DNA from 4 places in the Paenibacillus sp. N3/727 genome. Region 1 is predicted to be linked to each of the others. Evidence: predicted binding sites of a transcription regulator. Region 1 holds the regulator's gene; each other region holds the start of a gene.

Region 1 (5,952 bases):
TTTTCATTCAAGTCTGTGAAAATATTTAAAACTATTTTATTAATATTTTATGTAAACGCTTACACAAAATCTTGTCATTTAACACTCCACCTTTTGATGGAGTGTTAAATTTTGTTATTGATTGGGTAGAATAATGTCTTCACCGATCTGACTTCCATCCTGAAACCGATAAAACCGGTATTTCGTCTCATTGTTCTGATGGTATGACAGATGCCATGCGTATTCTCCTTCATACATACCTAGAACAAGCCTTTCGATTACCGAACCAGGCAGGTCACTCTTGATCTGATTACGCATTTGAGCTTCCGACATACCACCGCTCAGAGGTTCGCTGTGTACAGCTTTGGCTCCATCCAGTGGTTTATTCTCTTCCGTAAACTTCACCCAAACGATGATATCCTGGTTTTCCGTATCCTTACCGGTAACGACCCAGTAAATGCTGTCTTTATCCCATACCGATTTATAAGTTTTGTCTTTCTTCATCAAACCGCCATATTGCTGAGCCGCCTTGATGGCCGCGTTCTCTTCCGACCATTTACCAGACATTACATTTGAATAATAAATCTGAATAAACAGTAATATGAGCAGAAAACCGGAAATGCTGAGAAGTATCCACTTCGTTTTTTTCTTCAATCTGCGTTCCTCGCTCCCTTGTTATTCCCTAAAGGGTCAACAGCCGCTCGAACGCACTTTGGGCTTCACGGCGAATCTTTTCTTCATCCAATGTAAGGCAAACTCCGTTTTTGACAACCTGCTTACCATTTACCCACACATGCTCCACGTCCTTGGCACTCGCTGAATAAACCGCATGCGAGATAAAGTCCGTATGAGGCAGAAAATGTGCCTGATCGGTATTTAACGCGATAAAGTCCGCTTTCATGCCGGGAGCCAGCGTCCCAACACCGTCTAAGAATAATGATTTCGCTCCGTATTCTGTTCCCATACGAAGTGCTTCAACAGCAGGGACTGCTGTCGGATCGCCACTGACACCCTTATGAATAAGAGCAGCTAGTCTCATTTCCTCAAACATATCCAAATTGTTGTTGCTCGCAGGACCATCAGTACCCAGTGATACGGTAACTCCCGCTTTAAGCAGTTCCGGTACCCGGGCGACACCGCTTGCCAGCTTCAGGTTGCTTCCCGGATTGTGGGATACCGCTACCTTATGAGCCGCCAAAATCTCAATCTCTTCATCCGTTAAATGAACAGCATGCGCAACAAGCGTCGGACGTGTGAAGACGCCAAGTTTTTGAAGATGAGCTACTGGCCGCAACCCGTAATCCCGAACATTCTGCTCGACTTCAGTTACTGTTTCTGACATATGGGTGTGAATTGGCAAATCTAGATCGTAAGCAGTCTGCACAAACTTTTCGATGTAATCCGGAGGACATGTGTAAGGCGCATGAGGCGAAATCATCGTTGTGATACGTCCATCGGCTTTACCGTGCCAGTCCTTCGCAAATGCTGTAGCCTCCTTCAGCTTGTGATTCTGAACATCTGGAGGACACAAACCGATTACACCGCGAGTAAGTACCCCACGCATACCGGACTGCTCAGTCACGGCTGCTACCTGATCCATATGATCATACATATCGAGGAAGGTCGTCGTGCCGCCTTTCAGCATTTCGATCACAGACAGCGAGGTACCCCAATATACATCATCAGCTGTAAACTTCGCTTCCATCGGCCACATTTTCTCCTGCAGCCATACCTGAAGTGCCAGATCATCCCCGTACCCACGAAGAAGCGACATAGCCGTATGACCATGCGTATTCATAAGACCAGGCATGAAAAACAGATGTGTGCCGTCGATAATCTCCGTATTTTCCTCAACCTTCGGTTGTTCTTCACCGATATAGGTAATGAGATCGTCTTCGATGACCATATATCCGCGCAGAACCGGCTTTTCGTTCTGAAGCACAGCAAAGGTTCCGTTTTTAATCATCCATTTACGCTTCGTCATGATCGGCATCTTCCTTTCCGTTATCCAAATAATAAGCCAGACTCTGCAAATCCGTCGTGAAGTCAGCTGTATGAATCCGGATGTGCGGAGGAGCTTTCAAGATCGTTGGCGCAAAATTCAGAATCGCTTCAATACCGGATGAGATCAGTTTATCCGCCACATCTTGTGCTTCGACATCAGGAACGGTAATAATCCCGATCCGGATTCCGAACTCCTTAATAGTCGCCGTCAATTCTTCCATCGACTGAACGACTAAATTGTTGATTTTAGTGCCGACTTTGGGAGTATATGCATCGAATATAGCTACAATCTTCATATTATCTTTCAAAAAAGCGTTGTAATTGGAAAGGGCGTGTCCAAGATTACCAGCACCCACAAGCACTACATTAATTTGCTGGTCCAGTTTAAGAATATGACGGATTTTCTCGATCAAATAAGAGACGTCATAACCTATCCCTTTTCTGCCAAAATCTCCAAAATAGGCAAGATCCTTGCGGATTTGCGCCGGATTTAGGTCGAGCTTCTGTCCAAGCTCCTGTGAGGACACCGTCGCAACCTCACGAAGATGAAGTTCGTTCAGATAGCGTAAATATACGGGCAGTCTGCGAACCACGGCCTCCGAAATTTTATCCGATTTCATGCATGCTCCCCCTAATGATAAACTCAAAATAAATAACTTAAATTCTTATTGTATCGCCTCGTCCCCATGAAGCCATTCCGCAATGCGGGGAACCATCTGCTCTGTCCGCATATGTTCCATTTTCGGGCCAGGCAGTGAATATAAAAAGTATTTTCCGTAATAAGATTCAATCACACGGGTATCATAAACAATCACAATACCCTTGTCTTGAGCTGTTCGCACAAGACGCCCGAAACCCTGCTTAAAGCGAATAACCGCTTGAGGTACGGATAGTTTCATGAACGGATTTTTCTTCTGCTGCTGCAGTAGCTCGCTCTTCGCTTCGACAAGGGGATGGTTAGGCGGTTGAAACGGTAGCCTTACGATAGCCAGGCATGTCAGCGCTTCTCCCGGAATATCGACCCCTTCCCAGAATGAGCTTGTCCCAAGCAGCACCGATGCGCTGCTGTCCTGAAACCTTCGGATCAGCTTGGTTCGGCTTGATCCATCCATCCCTTGTCCTAGTACGGATATATCACTGGATGACAGAACTTCCTTGAGCGGATCATACACCTGGCGCAGCATACGGTACGAGGTAAACAGCACCAACATTCGTCCATGAGTCGCTTTAGCGGCATCTGCAAGTGATTGAACGAGTGTACTCACAAAGTTCTGATCTCCCATGGTCCCCTTAACGCTTGGGAAGTCCCTTGGAATTAATAACAATGCTTGCTCACGGTAATTAAACGGTGACGGAAGCTGCACGGTATTCAGCTGCCCCTGATCTGAAGCATCCTGCAGCCCAAGATTATCGATCATATACTGAAACGATTTATCTACAGATAGAGTTGCAGAAGTGAGGATGATACTTCTTTTTTTATCGAAGAACAGCTCTTTCAACTGCCCGCTCACATCAACTGGCACAGCAAACATCTGCAGCGATTTACTGCGGAAATTACCGTTCGCCTCCATCCAGTAAACCACGCCTTCATCGTTCAGAGTCATGAAAAATTTCAGATTCTCCCGGTGCGCAGCCAAGTCCTTAAAGAGGCCGTTAATATCCGTAATTAAACTATCTGCTCCATAATCATTCAGTTCTTCCCGAACTTCAGATGTTAGCATATCTCCTTTGCGAACGACGTCTCCCAAGGTGACGTGAATCTGATTCTCTAACTCCGTTAAGCTTTCCCAGTCTTTTGGCTTCTTGGATGGTGACAGTCGAAGCGTAAATTGTCCTGCATCCCCCGCAGAAGCATCTCCGCGTTCAGGAAGAAGTCCGAACAGAAGGTCACTGAGCCGGTCCCAGCTCTCCTTGACAGTAATTAGATCAGGGTATAGCCGGTCAATGACTACTGTCCATTCCCCCGCCTTTTCGTGCGCCGACGTTTGAAGCAGTTGACGGAGTGCTGGCAACTGTCCATTCCGGCTGTCCTTGTAGAGACGTGTAAGTGTGTGTATCACCGTAAAATACTTCATATGGAGCCCGAGATGCTTCCCCGCCACATCTTCCAAGTGATGAGCCTCATCAATGACCAACCGCTCATACGACGGCAACAGCTGATGATTCGCTTTTACATCGGTAAACAATTTGGAATGGTTCGTAATAACCACATCCGCAATACCCGCTTCATGCTTCGCACGGTGGTAGAAACACTTTCGGAACCATGGGCAAGCCCGTCCCAAGCAAGAATCGGAATCGCTAGATACCGTTTCCCAGAAGTCCCCACCGCGTCCACCAAGGTTCAGTTCCTCATCATCCCCGGTTTCTGTCTGTGTCAGCCATATGATCATTTGGGCTGCAATGATGATATCCTCTTTAGGTGTGTTGAAATCTCTTCTATTTATTTTATGTTCAAATTTTCTCAAACACAAATAATGCTGTCTCCCTTTGAAGACGGCGGCTTTAAATGGAAACGGGACTATCTTAGTGAGTAGCGGGATATCCCGTTCACGAAGCTGTTCCTGAAGGTTGATTGTATGCGTGCTGACCATTACCTTCTGTTCCTGTTTCACACTTTGGTATATGGAAGGTAGCAAGTATCCAAGTGATTTCCCTGTACCGGTCCCAGCCTCAATCAGGAGATGCTTGTCATCCTCTAGTGCCTTCATGACCTCCTCGAACATAATGTCCTGGGCATCCCGACTTTCATATTGAGGAAGTATCTCACGTAAATTATTACGTACCTGGCTCATATACTGCTCAAAGGATAGCTCGGCTAGCGGATTAACCTCTTCTTCATCTCGTGCAGGTGTCATATCGGTCCAGTCCTCGATCGCCAGAGCAAATTGACGAAAATACGTGTAGTTGTCCGGATCCTGAATCGCCTGATTTTCCTTATCAGCCCGCATTCCATCGAAGAACCAGCTCAAATCACTGTCCTCAACCGCAAAAAGATCGCTCAAACGCTGTATCGTAAGCAGCGGAAGCTGATCAAGCTCTTCCAGACATTTCAGCAGCGCATAGGCGGTAGCAAGCGCATCGCTGTCCGCTTGGTGTGGGCGGTCATGCTCCAGGCCGAAATAGGAGGACACCATCCCCAGCTGATACGATGTCAGTGATGGAAAGCATATTTTCAAAAAATGTATCGTATCGAGTATCCGCCCGCTGAAAGGTAAATAACCGCAACGGTCGAGTGCATTTTGCAAAAAATTAAAATCAAAGGCTACATTATGCCCCACAAGTACAACATCATCGAGCATAGGTACCAGTTCCATCATCATCTCCTCAAGGGAGGGTGCTTCAGCTACATCTTGATCCGAAATACCTGTCAAACCTGTAATAAACGGTGGAATCGGAATCCCGGGATTGACATAAGAGCCGTACACTCGGGAAATGCTGCGATCTTCATCGATGATGGCCAGCCCCACTTGAATGATTTCATCGGCTGACTGGTTGCCCGTAGTTTCAAAATCCAATACGGCAAATTTCATGTTCGTATAAATCCCTTTCATTCCAGTCTAAATAACAGCATAACAGATGTAACGCCGTTTGAACATTATGGACATAAAAAAGACGATGCCACAGACTCGGCGCTTCGAGCGGGCATCGCTTCTACAGACTGATATTCATAACAACGAAATCAATTGACTCCCATACTGCAGTTCCCCGCGATTCTTGTGGCAAACCTCCAGATTAATCAGCGGATCGGGAAGAGTCGGGTCACTCTGTATCGCAAGCGTGAAATAATCCCGAGCTTTGTCTGTTCGTCCGTTAATGACCTGTATGCAGCCTAGAGCGTTATAAATCATGGCCTGTAATCTCTTGTCATCCGCCAGCGGGAGAATCGACAGCAGATAACCTGAAGCCTCCACCGTCTCACCCAAATGCAGATGAGCCATGGCCGTATAGAGCCGTATCAGCAAGCTTTCC
Region 2 (5,952 bases), 1.3 Mb from region 1:
AAATTGTCCGGTCACTATTTGTTAAGTACTGTATCGAATTGTGTAGACGAACCTGATTCACATATGCGATGGGGGTTACGCCCACGATCGACGTAAATATTCGGCTAAAATGAAACTTCGAAAAATTAGAATGCTCCGCTAGCTCATCCAGCGTAATTCGTTCAGAACTATTGTCCTTGATGTACTGAATGACTGCATTCATTCTTTTGCCGTATTCGTTGTTCATTTAAGGTGTTTCCTTTACGAGATTTTCTGGTGTATTTTTATTTGAATTATACTTTAAGACAGTAATATTATGGAATATGATATAGCTTTGAGCCAAAAGAAAAAGCGCCGATAATTGGCGCTTTCTCTAAATGATCCGTATTGTTACTGGCTCGTGTTATTTGATTTCCACTACACGGCTGCATCGTTATCTATATGTTTAATAACCTCGGCTAAACTCATGTCACCCATAGAATTAATTCTTAAATGATATTTCTCGAAGCTAATCTCCTTGGTCACCTCATTAGGCACGATAACACATTTCATGCCCGCTGCGATGGCGGCTTTTGCTCCGTTGGCCGAATCCTCAAAAGCTATAGCTTCGCTACCTTTAACATTCAAAGCCTCAAGCGCGTTTATGTACAGCGTCGGGTCTGGCTTCACTTTTTCAACTTCGTCTCCCGTCTTGATCGTATCAAAGAAGTCAATGATCTGAAGTTTTGTCAGGAACCCTTCAACCCACTCCCGGTTGGAACTTGAAGCCAGGCCTATGTTGAGCCCCATCTCCTTCGCTGCGGACAAGTAGTCCTTCACGCCTTCTCTGATTTCCAGCAGATCCACCTTGGAGCTGTGCTTTTCCTTCGCTAAATTTATAATCGTTTCGATGCTTTCCAGACCCAGCTTCTCTTCAATGAATTCATGAATTGCTCTATCATGCGTACCTACACATTTCGTAAATACCTCCATCGGAAAATCCAAGTCATAGTCTCGAAGCACATCTTTAAACGCATTGTACCATACGGTTTCCGTATCGATGATCAATCCATCAAAGTCAAAGACGATTGCTTTTATCATGTATGTATCCTCCTTGATAGCTGTTATATCAATATCATAGCATTCTTTTATTGAATTCCAATGCTTCCTGAATGACTTTTGACTTGTAATGAATTCTCTCCAGCACTTGGATCATGGTATCCATTATTCTGTCCGCTCCTTATTCCCGCTTAGATTTGACAATTCCAAACTACTTTTGATTGAGGTTTGGTCTTGCCTATTGCTGCATTCATAAAATAAGGCTTTTGACCAAAATAAAGAAAAAGAAGTGCCAGCCGCCATTTAAGAAATAGCTTCTAGCACTTCATATGAATCTTTTTATAAAATGAATTTCAAAGAGCCTTAATTAGGAACTCTTTTTGTCTTAAAGCTTCCATCTTTTTCGCGTTGTCGACTAAAAGTACATCTACTTTGCGACTTCCTGACCAGCAATCCGGCCGAAAGTAATAATATCAGAAATGGCATTTCCGCCCAGACGGTTCGCACCATGAACAACGCCTGTCACTTCTCCAGCAGCGTACAGTCCCGGAATAACCGTGCCTTCTGTGGACAGAACACGTGCTTTCGTATCAATGACCAATCCACCCATTGTATGATGGACCGACGGAACCGCTTTTTGAATATAATACGGGCCTTTTTCCAGCGATACCAAACCGCCACGATGGTTGTAATCAAGATCCTTGCCTGTCTTCGCATACTCGTTGACTTTGCTTATAGTCTCTTTCAATGTTTCTACATCTACCTTGAAGAAATTAGCCGCATCTTCAATCGTGTCAGCCTTATAGAGCATTCCTTCTTTAACTAATTGATCATACTCATCTTGGTGCACTTCGATCGTCTTGCCGATATCGGCGATTTCCTGATTCCAGAATTGGTAAGCGTAACGCCCTTCTTGTGCTAGAATAGCCTTAGATATGACATCGCGTCGTTCCAATTCCTCTACAAACCGTGTTCCCCCTTGGTTAATCAGTATCGCACCATCAAACCGAGAATCGGCCACAAGTGAGATTACACCTGTAATAGGGTCACAGATCGGATAGGTTTGAATATTCTCCATATTCGTAATATCTGCGTTAATGGCTTGAGCCATAACAATCCCGTCACCCGTCGTCCCTGGCGTGTCCGTAGACATATAGCTCTCATCCAACTCAGGATTATATTTCTTACGCATCTCAACATTAGAGCCAAATCCACCGGTCGCTATGATAACGCCTTTGTTCGCATTGAAGGTCACCTTTTGACCATTTGTACTCGCTTCAACGCCAACTACTTTACCGCTCTCATCCGTTAGTAGTTTCTCAGCTTTCATGTTCGTCTTGATCTTAACTCCAAGTTCTTCGGCCTTGGTCTTGAACTTCGTAATCAATTCCGCTCCTGTATGGCCGACAGGAATAAGTGCACGCTTGCGGGAATGTCCCCCGAACTGGAAGAGGTGATCGGATAAAAACTCCACTTTTACCTCGTCACGTAACCATTCGGCTGAACCCAGTGCTTGCTCGGACAAAATCTTCACGATTTCCGGCTGACCTAGATTGTCGCCACCCTTCATCGTATCCTCATAATATAATTCTGGGCTATCATCGGTAATGCCAAGTTCATGCTGAACCCAGTTGTCAGGAGCATTCATCTCCCCACCGGAGATCAATGTGTTACCGCCAACGGTCGGCATCTTCTCCAGAATAACTACGCTTTTTCCGGCTTCTGCTGCTTCAAACGCTGCACTAAAGCCGGCACCGCCCGCGCCGATCACGACGACATCGTATGTTTGCTCCGACTCTTCGGTCTGTTTCGCATCAGCTGTTCCACTGCCTGCCACCAGCGTAATTCCCGATTTAGCAATCGCATCCTGAATTGCATCCAAATACCCCTCGCTCGTCACACTAGATCCGCTAATAACATCTACATCTGCACTATTTGCCTGCATGACATTTTCCTTCAATTGGGTATATACAGGCTCCGATAGAACTTCATTTTCCTTCTGCTCCAGAACCTTCACATCCATAATTTTCTCATCCGTAAAGGTTACCTCAACTTTAATGTCACCGTGCTTACCACTACCTACCCCAATGGCCGTCGTCGTACCATTCGATGCTTCCTTTGCGTTGTCTTTCGAGCCGCAAGCGGCCATCGTAAATACAAGTGCCAGCACCATAATAATGGACAAAATTCTTCCTGTGTGTCTTTTCATAGGTCCTCCCCTGAATACTGTTTGTACGAAGTATTTTGACATTGTGAAAAAATGTACAATGTGTATTATAGGCTATGCATCTCCAAAAGTATTTGCACAATTCGGATTTTATTTATACTTTTTGGACAAGTGATACTTCTCATTTAAAGATGGAATGCAACATGATGTAATGAAGACATGCACTCAATACAACGAAAAATTACATTATATGCCGGAGGATGCTTTCTCTTACTATTCCTTGCGTTGTTAGGCTCCATATACATAGAGATGGAACGAACGGTCGTCCCACTCAACGAATCACTGACACAGCAAATCGTCAATGCCCGGAGCGAACAAATATCCTATTGGTTTCAGCAGCGGATTGGAGAAGTCGAAATGCTCGCCACCCTTGCTTCTGATCACCACTGGACTCGAGAAGAGCTGTTACGCGAAAGTCGCAAGCTAGAGCAACGACGAGGCCATGACTACGAGTCCATTCGGATTGTTGATCTCAAAGGAAACTCTTGGACGCCAGATAGCAAGTCTTTCTCTATATTAACGCGAGACTATTATAAAGAACTGATTTCGTCGGATGCTCCCTACGTTGTAAGTAACGTTATTGTTTCTAGAGCCAACGAAGCAGAGATTGTCGTTATTCTATACCGTGTTGGACCGCTAGTAAATGAAGATACAGCTTACATCGCAGCCGCCGTTCCTATCGGTAAAATGAAAGAAATCGCCCAAGACATTCTGGTGTATGACGGCAGAGGGTGGCTTATCGTCAATTCGGAATTTCCAGAACTGGAAGATTCCAGAGCTAACATGGCTACCTTTACAGCTTCGATTGCCGGTGTTCCGGGCTGGAAGCTCATATTCCAAGTGCCGAAATCCCAGCTTACCCAAGGTATGACGAAGACCCAGCGGTCGGCTCTTATGGTAGGAACTGTAGTAGGTATCTTCTTTTTGATTCTCGTCCTATTGCTGGGCTCTTCCATAGCGAAGCCGATTCAGGCGCTGCGTCAATTGATGAGACAAGTGGAAGACGGTGACTGGAGCGTGCGTTCTAACGATAAAAGGCGCGATGAGATTGGAGAGTTAGGGCGCAGCTTCAATCAAATGCTCATTAAGCTGTATCAATCCCAGCAAGAAAAGAAGGAACTGGAGCTGCAGATGATTCACGAACAGATTAAGCCCCATTTTCTGTATAATACACTAGATACGATTCAATGGATGGCTGCAAGTCATGACGCACATGATGTGGTGGACATTGTAGAATCCTTAAGCACGTATTTCCGGCTTGGGCTCAGCAGCGGCAGTCAATTTGTAACACTGGAACAAGAATTTCAACATGTCGAGAGCTACTTAAATATCCAATGTGTTCGGTATGATGATATTCTGGATTACGAATTGAGCTATGACAAGCATTTGGAACAACAACAGATCATTCGCTTCATCCTTCAACCACTCGTTGAAAATGCGATTTATCACGGAATCAAGCCGCTGACAAACCAGAAAAGTAAAATATCAATTCGTGCATATGAACGAGGGGATCAACTGATCGTCACCGCCCAGAATAACGGAGTAGACATTCCTAAATCCAGGCTGGCATCACTTCAGGAGACGTTGCGGAACGGAAAAAAAGACAGAAACGAAGAGATTGGATTCGGTCTATATAGTGTCAGCCATCGCATCAAACTTGCTTATGGTGAGCTTTACGGTTTGCAGATCAGTAGTGGACAAGGTATAACCTGTATGACGATAAATATACCGCTTGGAGGTGACAAATCATGTGGCAAGTCCTAATCATGGATGACGAGAAAATTATCCGTAATGGCTTACGGAAATTTATCCAAGAGAGTCGGCTGCCTTTTGAACCATCAGGAGAAGCAAGGAATGCTACTGAGGCGCTGTCTCTAATCGAGCAATCTACACCAGACGTATTACTAGCGGATATTAACATGCCGGGTTTGAATGGTCTTGATCTGGTCCAACTTGTAGCGAGTCGTTATCCTGACATGGTCGTGGTGATCATTAGTGGGTACGATGATTTTAAATATGCGCAAAGAGCCCTGCAATTGCATGCTTATGATTACTTACTGAAGCCGGTACCCAAGAGCGATCTAAACCGAATGCTTGCTAAGTTACACGATCACTTGTGCAGTCTTCATCCTGACAAAGTTACGAAGCTTAAAAAAGAGATGGCACAGGAATCGCTCCCGAATTCCTGTGATCTCTCGCCAATTATGGTGAAAATAACCGAATATATCCACTATCATTACAATGATCCGGAACTGGCCGTACCTCATGTAGCGGAGTTATTTCATATTAATTCGAATTACTTGAGTAAACGAATGAAAAAAGAGGTTGGGGTATCTTTTCTGGAGTATTTGACTGAGCTCCGCATCTCGAAAGCGAAGGAATTATTGGATAACTCCATGCAAAATATCAAAATCGGTGATTTGGCGATCAAAGTAGGCTATATGAATCAATATTATTTCAGCCGCCTGTTTAAAAACCGAGTAGGAATGTGTCCGGTAGATTATAAAAATAGTACCAGAATGAATATGCATTGACTATAGAGATACTGGTTGACTTGGCATAAGAAAATGACTCATAAACCTGCTGATTTGGGGCAATGCAGAGCAGCATGCCTTTATTTAATCGCAATGTTTCCTGAATGACTTTTGAGATGCAATAGATATTCTCCAGCGCCAATCATTCCATTTATTTCCTCGTCTGTATTATTC
Region 3 (5,952 bases), 2.4 Mb from region 1:
TAACACCGTAGGTGCCCGTATTCCTAAAGGTGTACTTCTCGTGGGCCCTCCGGGTACCGGTAAGACCCTCCTTGCTCGTGCAGTCGCAGGCGAAGCAGGAGTGCCATTCTTCAGTATATCGGGTTCTGACTTCGTCGAAATGTTCGTCGGTGTCGGTGCATCCCGTGTTCGTGACTTGTTTGAGAATGCGAAGAAAAATGCGCCTTGTATCATCTTTATTGACGAGATTGATGCGGTTGGTCGTCAGCGTGGTGCCGGACTTGGTGGCGGACATGACGAGCGTGAGCAGACACTCAACCAATTGCTCGTTGAAATGGACGGATTCGGAGCTAACGAAGGAATCATTATCGTAGCTGCGACGAACCGCCCGGATATTCTCGACCCAGCGTTGCTTCGTCCAGGTCGTTTTGACCGTCAGATTACGGTTGATCGTCCGGATGTGAAGGGCCGTGAAGCGGTATTGAAAGTACACGCACGTAACAAGCCGATGACGAATGATGTTAAACTGGACATCATTGCGAAACGGACTACCGGATTTACCGGTGCTGATCTGGAGAACCTCTTGAACGAAGCGGCATTGCTTGCTGCACGCCGTAACCGGAAAGACATCTCCATGCGTGAGGTGGATGAAGCGATTGACCGCGTTATCGTAGGTACGGAGAAACGCAGCCGCGTTATCAGTGACCGTGAGAAACGTATTGTGGCATATCACGAAGCAGGTCATACCATTGTCGGTTACTTCCTTGAGCATGCCGACATGGTGCATAAAGTAACGATCATTCCGCGCGGACGCGCTGGTGGATATGTTATTATGATGCCGAAGGAAGACCGTATGCTTGTAACGAAACAAGAGCTTCTGGACCGCGTTACCGGTTTGCTTGGCGGCCGTGTAGCGGAAGAACTGTTCATCGGAGAAATTGGAACCGGTGCTTACAGTGACTTCCAGCAGGCAACAGGCATTATCCGAAGCATGATTGTGGAATACGGTATGAGTGAGAAACTCGGACCGATGCAGTTCGGAACGTCGCAAGGTCAAGTGTTCCTGGGCCGTGACATCGGGCATGAGCAGAACTACAGTGACCAGATCGCTTACGAAATTGATCAGGAAATGCAGCGCTTCATTAATGATTGTTATGAGAAATGTAAGCAGGTGCTCACTGAGCATTCCAAGGAAGTTCACTTAATTGCCAATACACTCCTTGAAGAAGAGACTCTGGAGCTTGAGCAGATCAAGCAATTGATCGAAACAGGTGCACTGAGTGGAAAAGATTCAGGAGAAGGCGGTCAAGGACCATCCGAGAACGGAGAGCCTGTTATCGACAACGTTGGTGATATTCGCGTCCGGATCCAAGGCAAAGAAGAAGGTGAGCGTCCGACTTCTGGCGAAGAGATCCAGAACAGTCCGATGGACCATCAGGATTCTGAACGTAAAGATCCAGATGGCAAAACACCTCCGGGTGATTCGGACAACGGTAGCGGTAGATTATCATAATAAAAGCGGTAAAAACACCGCATGACGAATAAAAACAAAGAACCGGAGAACGATCATTCGTTTTCCGGTTCTTTTTGTGCTTCTTGTCACATTGACAGTCTTTCGAACCTTGTGTACATTAGGTGATAAACAAAAGGTGCTTCCTTTCACAAGGGGATAAGAGCATCTTGAAGCACTGGTTCACCAGCGGTCATGAAGGCCGTAAATACACAAGGGGAGAGGGTCGCTCGTGGAAGCTTTGGCGCTGGAGCGTAAAGCGGAACAAAACCGTGAATTGCGCGAACGATTAATGCAGTTGAAGAAAGAACGCAATGCCATTATTTTGGCGCATTATTATCAGCGGGATGAGATACAGGAGGTTGCGGATTTTCGGGGAGACTCTTTCTTGCTTGCCCAAAAGGCAGCACAGACGGATGCGGATGTCATCGTATTTTGCGGTGTTCATTTCATGGGAGAGAGTGCGAAAATTCTTGCACCGAACAAAACAGTTATTATACCCGATGAGCGTGCGGGATGCCCCATGGCGGATATGGTCAACGTCGATGGACTGCGTAAGCTGAAGGCACAGCACCCAAACGCCAAGGTCGTTACATACATTAACTCATCCGCGGAAATCAAGGCCGAGACAGACATTTGCTGCACGTCTTCTAATGCCGTAAAGGTCATCCAATCCGTTGATTCTGATGAAATTATTTGGGTTCCTGACAAAAACCTAGGACACTATGTTCAGCAGCATACCGACAAGAAACTCATTATTTGGGAAGGCTACTGCAACACACACGACATGTTGACCGTTAAAGATGTTGTGGAGATGAAAGCCAAATACCCGAATGCTGAATTTGTCGTCCATCCGGAATGCCGTCCAGAAGTCGTTGCAATGGGCGATTTTGTGGGCAGCACCACTGCTATACTGGAATACTGCAAGCAATCCTCCTGTAAGGAGTTTATTATAGGCACCGAAGATGGAACCGGATATCAGCTCCGTCTGGATGGTCCGGACAAATCGTTCCATTTTGCGACCAAGTTTCTCGTGTGTCCTAACATGAAAGTAAATAATCTTAAAAAGTTGGTCAAATGTCTGGAGACGATGAAACCTCAAATCTATGTGCCGCCGGTTGTCGCGGAAAAAGCCAGAACTTCATTAGAGCGCATGTTACAAGTTAAGTAGCATGCGCTACTCTTCGCTAAAGACAGGTGAGTCACGTGATACCGCAATATTTGATCGATTTTGATCTGCAGGATTTGCCGGTAGTAGAGACGGACGTAATTGTGGTCGGTTCCGGTATTGCCGGATTATACACAGCGATTGAAGGAAGCACTGACCGCAAAGTTCTGCTGATCACCAAGAAAACACTGATGGAGAGCAATACTCGCTATGCCCAGGGTGGCATTGCTGCTGTGACCGCAGAGGATGATTCTCCGGCGTATCATCGGCAGGATACCTTGTTGGCTGGGGCCGGGCTTTGTTCTTCTACTGCTGTAGATGTACTGGTCAATGAAGGTCCGGCCGGTGTTCAGGAGCTGATCCGGTTAGGTACTACGTTTGATGTGGAGGACGGGGTAATTGCTCTAACCAAGGAGGGGGCACATAGTCACCGGCGCATTCTACATGCGAACGGGGATGCGACAGGTTATGAAATTGTTCGTGCACTTTCCAAGCAGGTGGAACATCTTCCTAATGTGACCGTGTGGGATGATCATTTTGTTATTGACCTCGTTACTCAGGAGAATGAGTGCCTGGGTGCTCTGGTGCAAATGCCGGATGGCAGCCGTGTATTTGTGCGGGGCCAGGCGACGGTGTTATGCTCCGGTGGTGCAGGGCAGCTGTATCGTTACACAACGAATCCGGAGGTAGCCACAGCAGATGGAGTTGCTATGGCTTATCGTGCCGGGGCCGAGATCAGGGATATGGAATTCATTCAATTTCATCCGACGGCGCTCAGCTATCCAGGCGCACCAAGATTTTTAATCTCGGAGGCAGTTCGGGGTGAGGGTGCGTATCTACGTAATATCAAAGGCGAACGTTTTATGGACCGATATCATGAACTGCTCGAACTTGCTCCGCGGGATATCGTTGCCCGGGCCATTGTTAGTGAAATGGAAGAGACAGGGTCGACGTTTGTCTATCTCGATATAACGCATGAATCGCCGGAGATGGTGAAGCATCGCTTTCCGACGATATATGAAATGTGTATGCGTTACGGACTTGATTTGACCACGGATTGGATTCCTGTGTCCCCTGCAGCGCATTATATGATGGGGGGCGTCAAGACTGGCTTGCACGGCGAGAGCAGTATTTATCGGTTATTTGCTTGCGGGGAAGTATCGTCCACCGGCGTACATGGTGCCAACCGGCTGGCGAGTAACTCTCTGTCTGAGGCGCTAGTATATGGGCGGAGGATTGTGGACCAGATAAGACAGCTCCCGGAAACTCCTGCGGAGCCAGTACTGCTGTCTTTCAGCTGGCAGCGTAAGGAAGCGCCGTCCCAGGCGATTGTTGAACGCCGGCTGAAACTGCAGAAAGTTATGGTTCGATATGCCGGCCTGCGCCGCAGTAAGGATACCCTGCTGCGGGCAATTGACGATCTCAATCGTCAGCTGCCGCTGTTTCAGTCCGTACTGACGAAACGGGAGGAATATGAGTTCGCGAACATGCTCACGAGCTCTCTGCTGGTCATTCAGAGTGCGCTGCGTCGTGAGGAAAGCCGGGGAGCTCATTACCGGGAGGATTTCCCACAGCGGGATAATAAAGGGTGGCGCAAGCACATTGTTCATGTTTGGGATCAAGGAATGACGGAGGAATTCAGTGATGATGTTTAATGGATATAATGAGAGCTTGGTGGACAATATCCGGGCTTGGCTTCAAGAAGATGTCGGATCAGGCGACATCACCACAATGACAACGATCCCTGACGGGCATGAATCGAAAGCAATTATCCATGCTAAAGAGGCGGGGATCGTGGCAGGCATACCAGTCGCGGAACTCGTTTTTGACATTGTGGATCAGAGCCTTTCCTTTAAGGCCCATGTCCGGGATGGTCAGTGGGTGGATAAGGGGGATGTGCTGGCTGAGATTGAGGGCAGTACACACCGGATTCTGACTGGAGAGCGGCTTGCGCTTAACCTGCTGCAGCGACTATCGGGCATTGCTACGAAGACACGGGCATTCGTGGATGCTCTTGAGGGGCTGCCGACAAGGCTGGTAGATACCCGAAAAACAACCCCGGGCCATCGTATGCTGGAGAAATACGCAGTGCGTGTGGGGGGAGGAGCCAATCACCGGTTCGGTTTGTATGATGCGGTAATGATCAAGGATAATCATATTAAGGGAGCCGGGGGAATCACTCAAGCGGTCAGCCGTGCGCGTAGCAATATTCCGCATACCATGAAGATCGAGGTTGAAACGGAAAGCTTGGAGCAAGTGCAGGAAGCTTTAACAGCCGGAGCGGATATTATTATGCTTGATAATATGGATCCGGGTATGATGGCGGAAGCCGTACACCGGATTAAAACCGATGCACCTCATGTTACAATTGAAGCTTCCGGCAATGTAACGCTTGAGACCGTACGCACGATAGCAGCATCGGGTGTAGATGTCATTTCCGTAGGACGGTTGACGTATTCTTTTAACAGTTTGGACATCAGCTTAGATTTAAACGCCAAGAAAGGAGGCGTAACATCATGATTTTGGTTGTGGACGTTGGAAATACAAATATTGTATTAGGTATTTATCAAGGAAAGGAACTTCTTCATCATTTCCGGATTAGTACCTCGCGTCAATCGACAGTAGATGAGTACGGAGTACTGATTCATAATTTGTTTCAAATGTCTAAAATATTGATAAGCGAAATAGAAGGGGTTATCGTTTCTTCGGTGGTTCCACCGCTGGTGCGAGTGGTGGAAGAAATGTGCCTTAAATATATTAAGAAGGCTCCGCTTATTGTAGGCCCGGGAATCAAAACAGGTCTGAATCTCCGTTACGAAAATCCGAGAGAAGTCGGAGCCGACCGTATCGTTAATGCGGTAGCAGCTGTCGAGCAGTACGGGGGCCCACTGATCGTTGTGGACTTTGGAACGGCAACGACGTTTGATTGTATCGATAGTAAGGGGAACTATCTCGGGGGCGCGATTGTGCCGGGAATCGGCATAGCGACTGAAGCACTTGTTCAGCGCGCATCCAAGCTGCCCCGTGTTGAGCTGGAGAAGCCGAAGAAGGTGATTGGCCGCAATACCGTTCACGCAATGCAGGCAGGCATTATTTATGGTTACGCCGGCCAGGTGGATGGGCTTGTGAAACGAATAAAAGCGGAGATGGAAGCGGACAATGTGAAGGTTATCGCAACCGGGGGATTGGCTGAGCTGATCGCCAGTGAATCGGATTCCATCGATAAGATTGACGAAATGCTTACGCTGGAAGGACTGCGGATCATCCACGAACGTAACTAATTCGTAAGTCTCAA
Region 4 (5,952 bases), 2.9 Mb from region 1:
TCCATCTCCCGTACGAACGGCAAAGAATCCATCGGTGTTCAAGTCGTTAAAGCAAACGACGCAAATACGGTAGATGTTGTTAACAGCGTCAAGGACAAGGCAGAAGAACTTAAGGAACTATATCCGGGCATGGACCTGACGATCATGCTGGATCAAGGCAAGCCTATCGAGGATTCCGTTCATACCATGCTCTTTAAAGCCTTATACGGAGCGCTGTTCGCCGTGATCATCATTATGATCTTCCTGCGCAACATCCGTTCCACCATCATCTCTATTGTATCCATACCTTTATCATTGCTCATTGCCGTGCTCTGTCTGCAGCAAATGGACATTACACTGAACATGATGTCCCTCGGTGCCATGACGGTTGCAATTGGCCGGGTAGTCGATGACTCTATCGTCGTTATCGAGAATATATATCGGCGATTGTCGCTCTCAAGCGAGAAGTTGAAAGGTCGTGAACTCATTGGCGCGGCTACCCGCGAAATGTTTACGCCTATCCTGTCATCGACGATTGTTACGATCGCGGTGTTCCTGCCGCTCGTACTTGTCAGCGGTATGGTTGGAGAACTGTTCATTCCTTTTGCAATGACGATGGTGTTCGCCCTACTCGCTTCTCTCGTTGTAGCGGTCACTCTCGTGCCTGCAATGGCGCACTCCATGTTCCGTAAAGGACTTAAGAACAAGCATAATCATGATGAAAAACCAGGCGCCCTTGCCCGTGGATATCAATCCGTACTGAGATGGTCCCTGAATCATAAACTGATCACTTTCGGAATTGCCATTGTTCTTCTGGTTGGCAGCTTGTTCCTGACCAAGTTCGTTGGTGTCAGCTTCCTGCCGGAGCAGGAGGACAAATATACGATGGTTACCTACTCTCCTCAGCCAGGCGATCGTCTGGAAGATGTGGAGCAGCGTGCATTGAAAGCCGAGAAATACATTCTCGGTCAAGATGGAGTCCAAAGCATGCAATATTCCATCGGTGGCAGCAACCCACTCGGTATGGGTTCAGCCAATTCGGGATTGTTCTATGTCATGTATGATCCAGATACGAAAAACTTTGAGGATGTAAAGAAAGATCTGGTGGAAGGACTGGAGAAACAAGTTCCGGAAGGCCAATGGTCCAATATGGACATGGGTGGCTTTGGTGGAAGCCAGCTTACCGTCAATGTCTTTGGTGACACACTGGAGCAGATCAAGCCTGTAGCTGAAGACATTTTGGAACTGGCTAAGAAAGACACCGCCAACTTCGAAAATGCAGAAACCAGCCTGTCTAAAGCCTATGAACAGTACACACTGGTAGCCGATCAGGAGAAACTCAGCTCGCTCGGCCTGACTGCCGGACAACTGGCTATGAAGCTCAGCCCGGTTCGTGAGCGTCCGGTATTGACTGAAGTGAAAATCGACAATAAATCATATAAAGTGTATATCGAAGCTGACAGTCAAACATATAAGAGTATCGAGGATATTCAAAACGAAACCATCACTTCGCCGCTCGGAATGGAGATTCCGATCAAAGATGTTGCAAAAGTGGAAAAAGGTACATCACCTGACTCTATTATGCGTATCGACGGCAAGATGGTCGTTACCGTTAATGCTGATATGATTACAAACGACGTAGGTACTGCTTCCACTAACCTGCAAGCAAAAGTGGACGAGATGAAACTTCCTGAGGGTGTATCTGTTAGCTTCGGCGGGGTTACTGAACAGATCAATGACACCTTCGGACAGCTGGGGCTCGCTATGCTGGCAGCAATCGCCATCGTGTACTTCGTTCTCGTTGTCACCTTCGGTGGTGCGCTCGCACCGTTTGCGATTCTGTTCTCGCTTCCGTTCATTGTCATCGGTGTGATTATCGCCTTGCTCATTACGGGTGTAACGCTGGACGTATCCGCACTGATGGGTGTACTCATGCTGATCGGTATCGTAGTGACAAATGCTATCGTATTGATCGACCGTGTTATTCACAAGGAACGTGATGGCTTGTCTACTCGCGAAGCGCTACTTGAAGCCGGAGCGACACGCCTTCGTCCGATTCTGATGACCGCACTCGCCACGATTGGCGCTCTGCTCCCGCTTGTGTTCGGATGGGAGAGCAGTGCAGGTATCATTTCCCGCGGACTCGGCATTACCGTTATCGGCGGCTTGATCAGCTCAACGCTGCTTACGCTGGTCGTCGTACCTATTGTGTATGAATTCCTGATGAAGTTCCGCAAAAAGCGGATCGAAGATTAAATCAAGCACTTAACGTAACGCTTAAAGAATTACATTCCATAGAGGGGCTGCCTCCAAAGGTCTGAACTAGACTACGGAGGCCGCCCCTTTTTGGTGTTTATATAGAACAAAAAGCCGTTGCTCCTACACCCCACACACAAAAAAGGCATGCTCTCCATATGGAAAACATGCCTTTATATATACCCTGATCGCTATTCTCTGTTACACCAACACGACTTCACGAACCGGCTCATCTGCAGCCAGACAAGACTGCTTCCAGGTGCGGAGCATTGACAAATCATATTCAAGGAACTCTTCCAGCAAACGTGAAACCGCCAAGTAAAGCGGGCTTATCGTAGAAGCATTCAGCTCTCTACACATCGCTGGAATCCAAGTGAGTAGATGCTCTTCCAGAAATTTTTTCTGTATATCTATCAGACGCAGCATGCTGTCCTCGCAGTATGCACTGTTCAGCATGCGATCATGCAGTATGGTCATAAATTCAAGCTCGATCGCAATATGATCGTCAGGCTCTCCGCTGACTTTCTTAAAGGCGGTTCCAGCTGAAGCGTAAAAGTCGGATAAATCCTGTGCGCGGCACGAATAAGGAGAATAACGGGATTCTGCAAGCGGCCGCTGCTTCGAGTGCTGCAGTAATCTGCGGTACTCTGCGCCTTCCTGTTCGCAAATTCGTACGAGTTCCTCCGGTGAACGACCGCTCAAGTACTGCATGAGCTCGCGTCCTCCGCGGGTCAGCTCCGCCGCTTTACCAATTCCGCTGCTGCGGCTCCAATGTGCAACTAAAGACAGTGTAGGCCAGTGGCCCAAAAATTCAGTGAGCAGCTGATAAATCGTCCCCCGATTTTCCAGCCACCTGTGACAGACTTCAGGTACCTCCAATGTTCGAACAGATGATGATATCGTCATATCGAACCTCCTAATGGTGATCTCTTTGTTGGATGTTGATATCTTTCACATTATATCTTAAAAGATTCTAGGATGGGGTAATTTTATGAAAAATGATTTCCGAAAGTTTCGGAAAATTTCGGAAATCATTTTGAAAACATGCTTACCATCCTCACTTGGATGGTTCAGCTATTCTATGAGCGGCACACTTTTCAGGGGAGAAGCATGTGCCTGTAAGCTCAGTATAATGAACTTTGTAAACGTTTTCTGTGATACAGTTCACACACTCTGGCTTTTACAACAAATTTAACTGTTCAAAATTCAATATTTTTTAACCGCCCTTCCATTGACTCCCGCTACAGCAATCGCTACAATGTGACCATGCCAAGCTGGAAAGGGGATTCCTATAGATGAAACCGATGATTGAACCTTTGACGGACTCCTTTGGGCGGATTCATGACTATATCCGAATATCCGTAACGGACCGCTGTAATCTGCGATGTGTGTACTGCATGCCAGAAGAAGGCATGGTGTTTCAGCCGCATGACGAGATCATGAGTTATGAAGAGATTGCTTCCGTTCTGCGGGTGCTCGCACCTATGGGCGTATCCAAAGTACGGCTAACCGGCGGTGAACCACTCGTCCGTAAAGATCTGGAGTCACTGGTTGCCATGATTTCAGATATTGAAGGAATTCAAGATATTTCACTTACGACGAACGGGCTTCTGTTGTCTTCCAAGGCCCGCCTTTTGAAAGAAGCTGGACTTACCCGGATCAATATCAGCCTTGATTCGCTGCACAAAGAACGCTATGCCAAGATTACCCGGGGTGGAGATGTGCGGAAGGTGCTTGAAGGCATCGAAGCCGCATATGAAGCCGGACTTGATCCAATCAAGCTGAACATGGTACTTATGAAAGGCTTTAATGAGGATGAGATACGGGATTTTGTAGCGATGACGATTCACCGTCCGCTGCACGTTCGCTTTATAGAATATATGCCGATCGGGCAGGCTTCAGAGGAATGGCGCAAAACATACATTCCGCTTAGCCATGTAACGGATGTTTGCCACGAAGCCGGCTGGACCATTCAAGATGACCAGGGACCTGCGGGCAACGGCCCCTCCCGTAATATGAAAATACAGGGTGCTGCAGGCACTTTTGGACTCATTCATCCGGTAAGTGACCACTTTTGCGACTCCTGCAACAGGCTGCGTCTAACGGCTGACGGACATATTAAAGCATGTCTGTACTGGTCGGATGAATACAATGTCCGCCGTGTTGCACACGATCCTGAAGCCACGGCTTCCTTGTTCCGAAAAGCACTCGGCAACAAACCGCAAAACCACGAAATGGCCCTGGCTCTTGAAAAAAAAGCTCAAAGCCATACCCCGACCAACCGACGCATGTCGCAAATCGGCGGGTAAAACAAAAGAAGCTCCGCAGCTGCGGAGCTTCTTTTGTTTAGAGATAAAAAACTACAGAGGAAACTGCATCCTTATCTCTCAAGAAAAATTACCATTAAATGCGCTCTATCTTCTTTGAGATACGTCGATAGACGTTTTTCGTTATGTAAGAATACCGAACAATTGCAGCGCCATATAGAGAGCCAGCAGCCAAATGATCAAGGCCGAGACGGTATTCAGTACCGCAATGCTCCGGCCCGTCGTATCCACTCTGCCCAGCATCCGGCCTGCCAATGCCAAGGCTAGAAACCACAGCCACGAAACGATTGCCGCAGTCAATGCGAATATCCATTTGGTCATTCCTTCGTAAGCGAGTGAGCTCGTCCCGATTACGCCAACGGTATCCAATATCGCATGCGGATTCAGAAGGGACACCGACGCTGCATAAAGTACCTGCTTGCGGGCAGACAGCGGAGCGGATTGTCCGCCTCCTCCGCCTTTGGATCTCCAAATACTGAATCCCATGTAGAGCAGAAATAGAACCCCCACGGCGTATATCGTCGTTTCGAGCCAAGCGAACTTCAAAATAACGAGTGAAACTCCCCCTACAGCCGCGAAGATCAACAGTGTATCGCATACCGATGCTGTTAGAACAGCAGGTAATGCACGAATAAAGCGCGAGTTCACCGCTCCCTGATTAAAAATGAATACATTTTGCACACCTAGCGGCAGAATCAGCCCGAAAGCCAGCAGCACCGCATGGAGAATCGCTTCGATCAATTTCTCTCTCCCCTTTTAACGATTATTCTCTAATGATCCTCATTCAACTTCCCACTGACAAGCGGTCTCATAATCCTCAGGCTGGTTCATATTAAACAGCCCCCTCGCGGCGTCTATCCCCGTCAGCCGGGCCAGTTCCTCCACCGGAATGTAAAGAACGTTCAAATCGCTTAACCAATCCATCATGCGCAGCTCATTCCGGCGCAAGCGATTTTCCAAACTTGCGCAGACATCAAGATGGTAAACGGCAAGAAGCGGCTGCGGCTTCCCATCCATAACAGGAACAACAGCATCCCGTGGAGCAACATCATCATGACGGGCCATTGTTCTGACCCGTATTCCTGACTCTGGTGTCAAGGGATCTTCAGCGGCTATCCGCAAAAGCACCTGTATAATATCAGCGGTAACAAATGGCATATCACAAGCTGCTACGGCATTCCAGGCCGAGCGGGAAGCAGATAAACAAGCGTGAAGTCCCGCCATGGGCCCTTTTCCAGTAAATATATCCCTTACAGACCGCAGTCCCAGAAAGCCATACGGTTTCGGATCATTCAGGGAAAGAAGCACCTCATCGCATACTTCACCAAGGCTTAGAGCTGTCCTTTCTATGGATGCCACCCCACCTACAGGCAGCATCGCTTTATCGCAC

What was found. The regulator Rex, encoded in region 1, represses fermentation and respiration genes when NADH is low (regulators of the CRP and FNR family bind a similar motif). The targets are predictions, from matches to a motif close to TTGTGAAATATTTCACAA.
Region 2: the regulator Rex is predicted to act here: its motif matches at 3,268-3,285, upstream of MNQ98_RS05375 (flavocytochrome c).
Region 3: the regulator Rex is predicted to act here: its motif matches at 1,567-1,584, upstream of nadA (quinolinate synthase NadA).
Region 4: the regulator Rex is predicted to act here: its motif matches at 3,388-3,405, upstream of MNQ98_RS27615 (TorD/DmsD family molecular chaperone).

Annotation. Positions count from the first base shown of each region.
Region 1 is NZ_CP093336.1:2,502,414-2,508,365, reverse strand. It holds gene MNQ98_RS11320 (cell wall elongation regulator TseB-like domain-containing protein) at 115-633, opposite strand; gene MNQ98_RS11315 (amidohydrolase) at 662-1,963, opposite strand; gene MNQ98_RS11310 (redox-sensing transcriptional repressor Rex) at 1,950-2,603, opposite strand; gene dinG (ATP-dependent DNA helicase DinG) at 2,649-5,513, opposite strand; gene MNQ98_RS11300 (tetratricopeptide repeat protein) at 5,649-5,952, opposite strand, start outside.
Region 2 is NZ_CP093336.1:1,204,732-1,210,683, reverse strand. It holds gene MNQ98_RS05385 (AraC family transcriptional regulator) at 1-226, opposite strand, end outside; gene MNQ98_RS05380 (HAD family hydrolase) at 397-1,056, opposite strand; gene MNQ98_RS05375 (flavocytochrome c) at 1,445-3,226, opposite strand; gene MNQ98_RS05370 (sensor histidine kinase) at 3,404-5,008, shown strand; gene MNQ98_RS05365 (response regulator transcription factor) at 4,993-5,778, shown strand; gene MNQ98_RS05360 (DUF4097 family beta strand repeat-containing protein) at 5,859-5,952, opposite strand, start outside.
Region 3 is NZ_CP093336.1:59,226-65,177, forward strand. It holds gene ftsH (ATP-dependent zinc metalloprotease FtsH) at 1-1,492, shown strand, start outside; gene nadA (quinolinate synthase NadA) at 1,722-2,660, shown strand; gene nadB (L-aspartate oxidase) at 2,696-4,312, shown strand; gene nadC (carboxylating nicotinate-nucleotide diphosphorylase) at 4,302-5,177, shown strand; gene MNQ98_RS00305 (type III pantothenate kinase) at 5,174-5,938, shown strand.
Region 4 is NZ_CP093336.1:5,903,334-5,909,285, forward strand. It holds gene MNQ98_RS27610 (efflux RND transporter permease subunit) at 1-2,235, shown strand, start outside; gene MNQ98_RS27615 (TorD/DmsD family molecular chaperone) at 2,437-3,141, opposite strand; gene moaA (GTP 3',8-cyclase MoaA) at 3,540-4,544, shown strand; gene MNQ98_RS27625 (LysE/ArgO family amino acid transporter) at 4,686-5,303, opposite strand; gene mobA (molybdenum cofactor guanylyltransferase) at 5,343-5,952, opposite strand, start outside.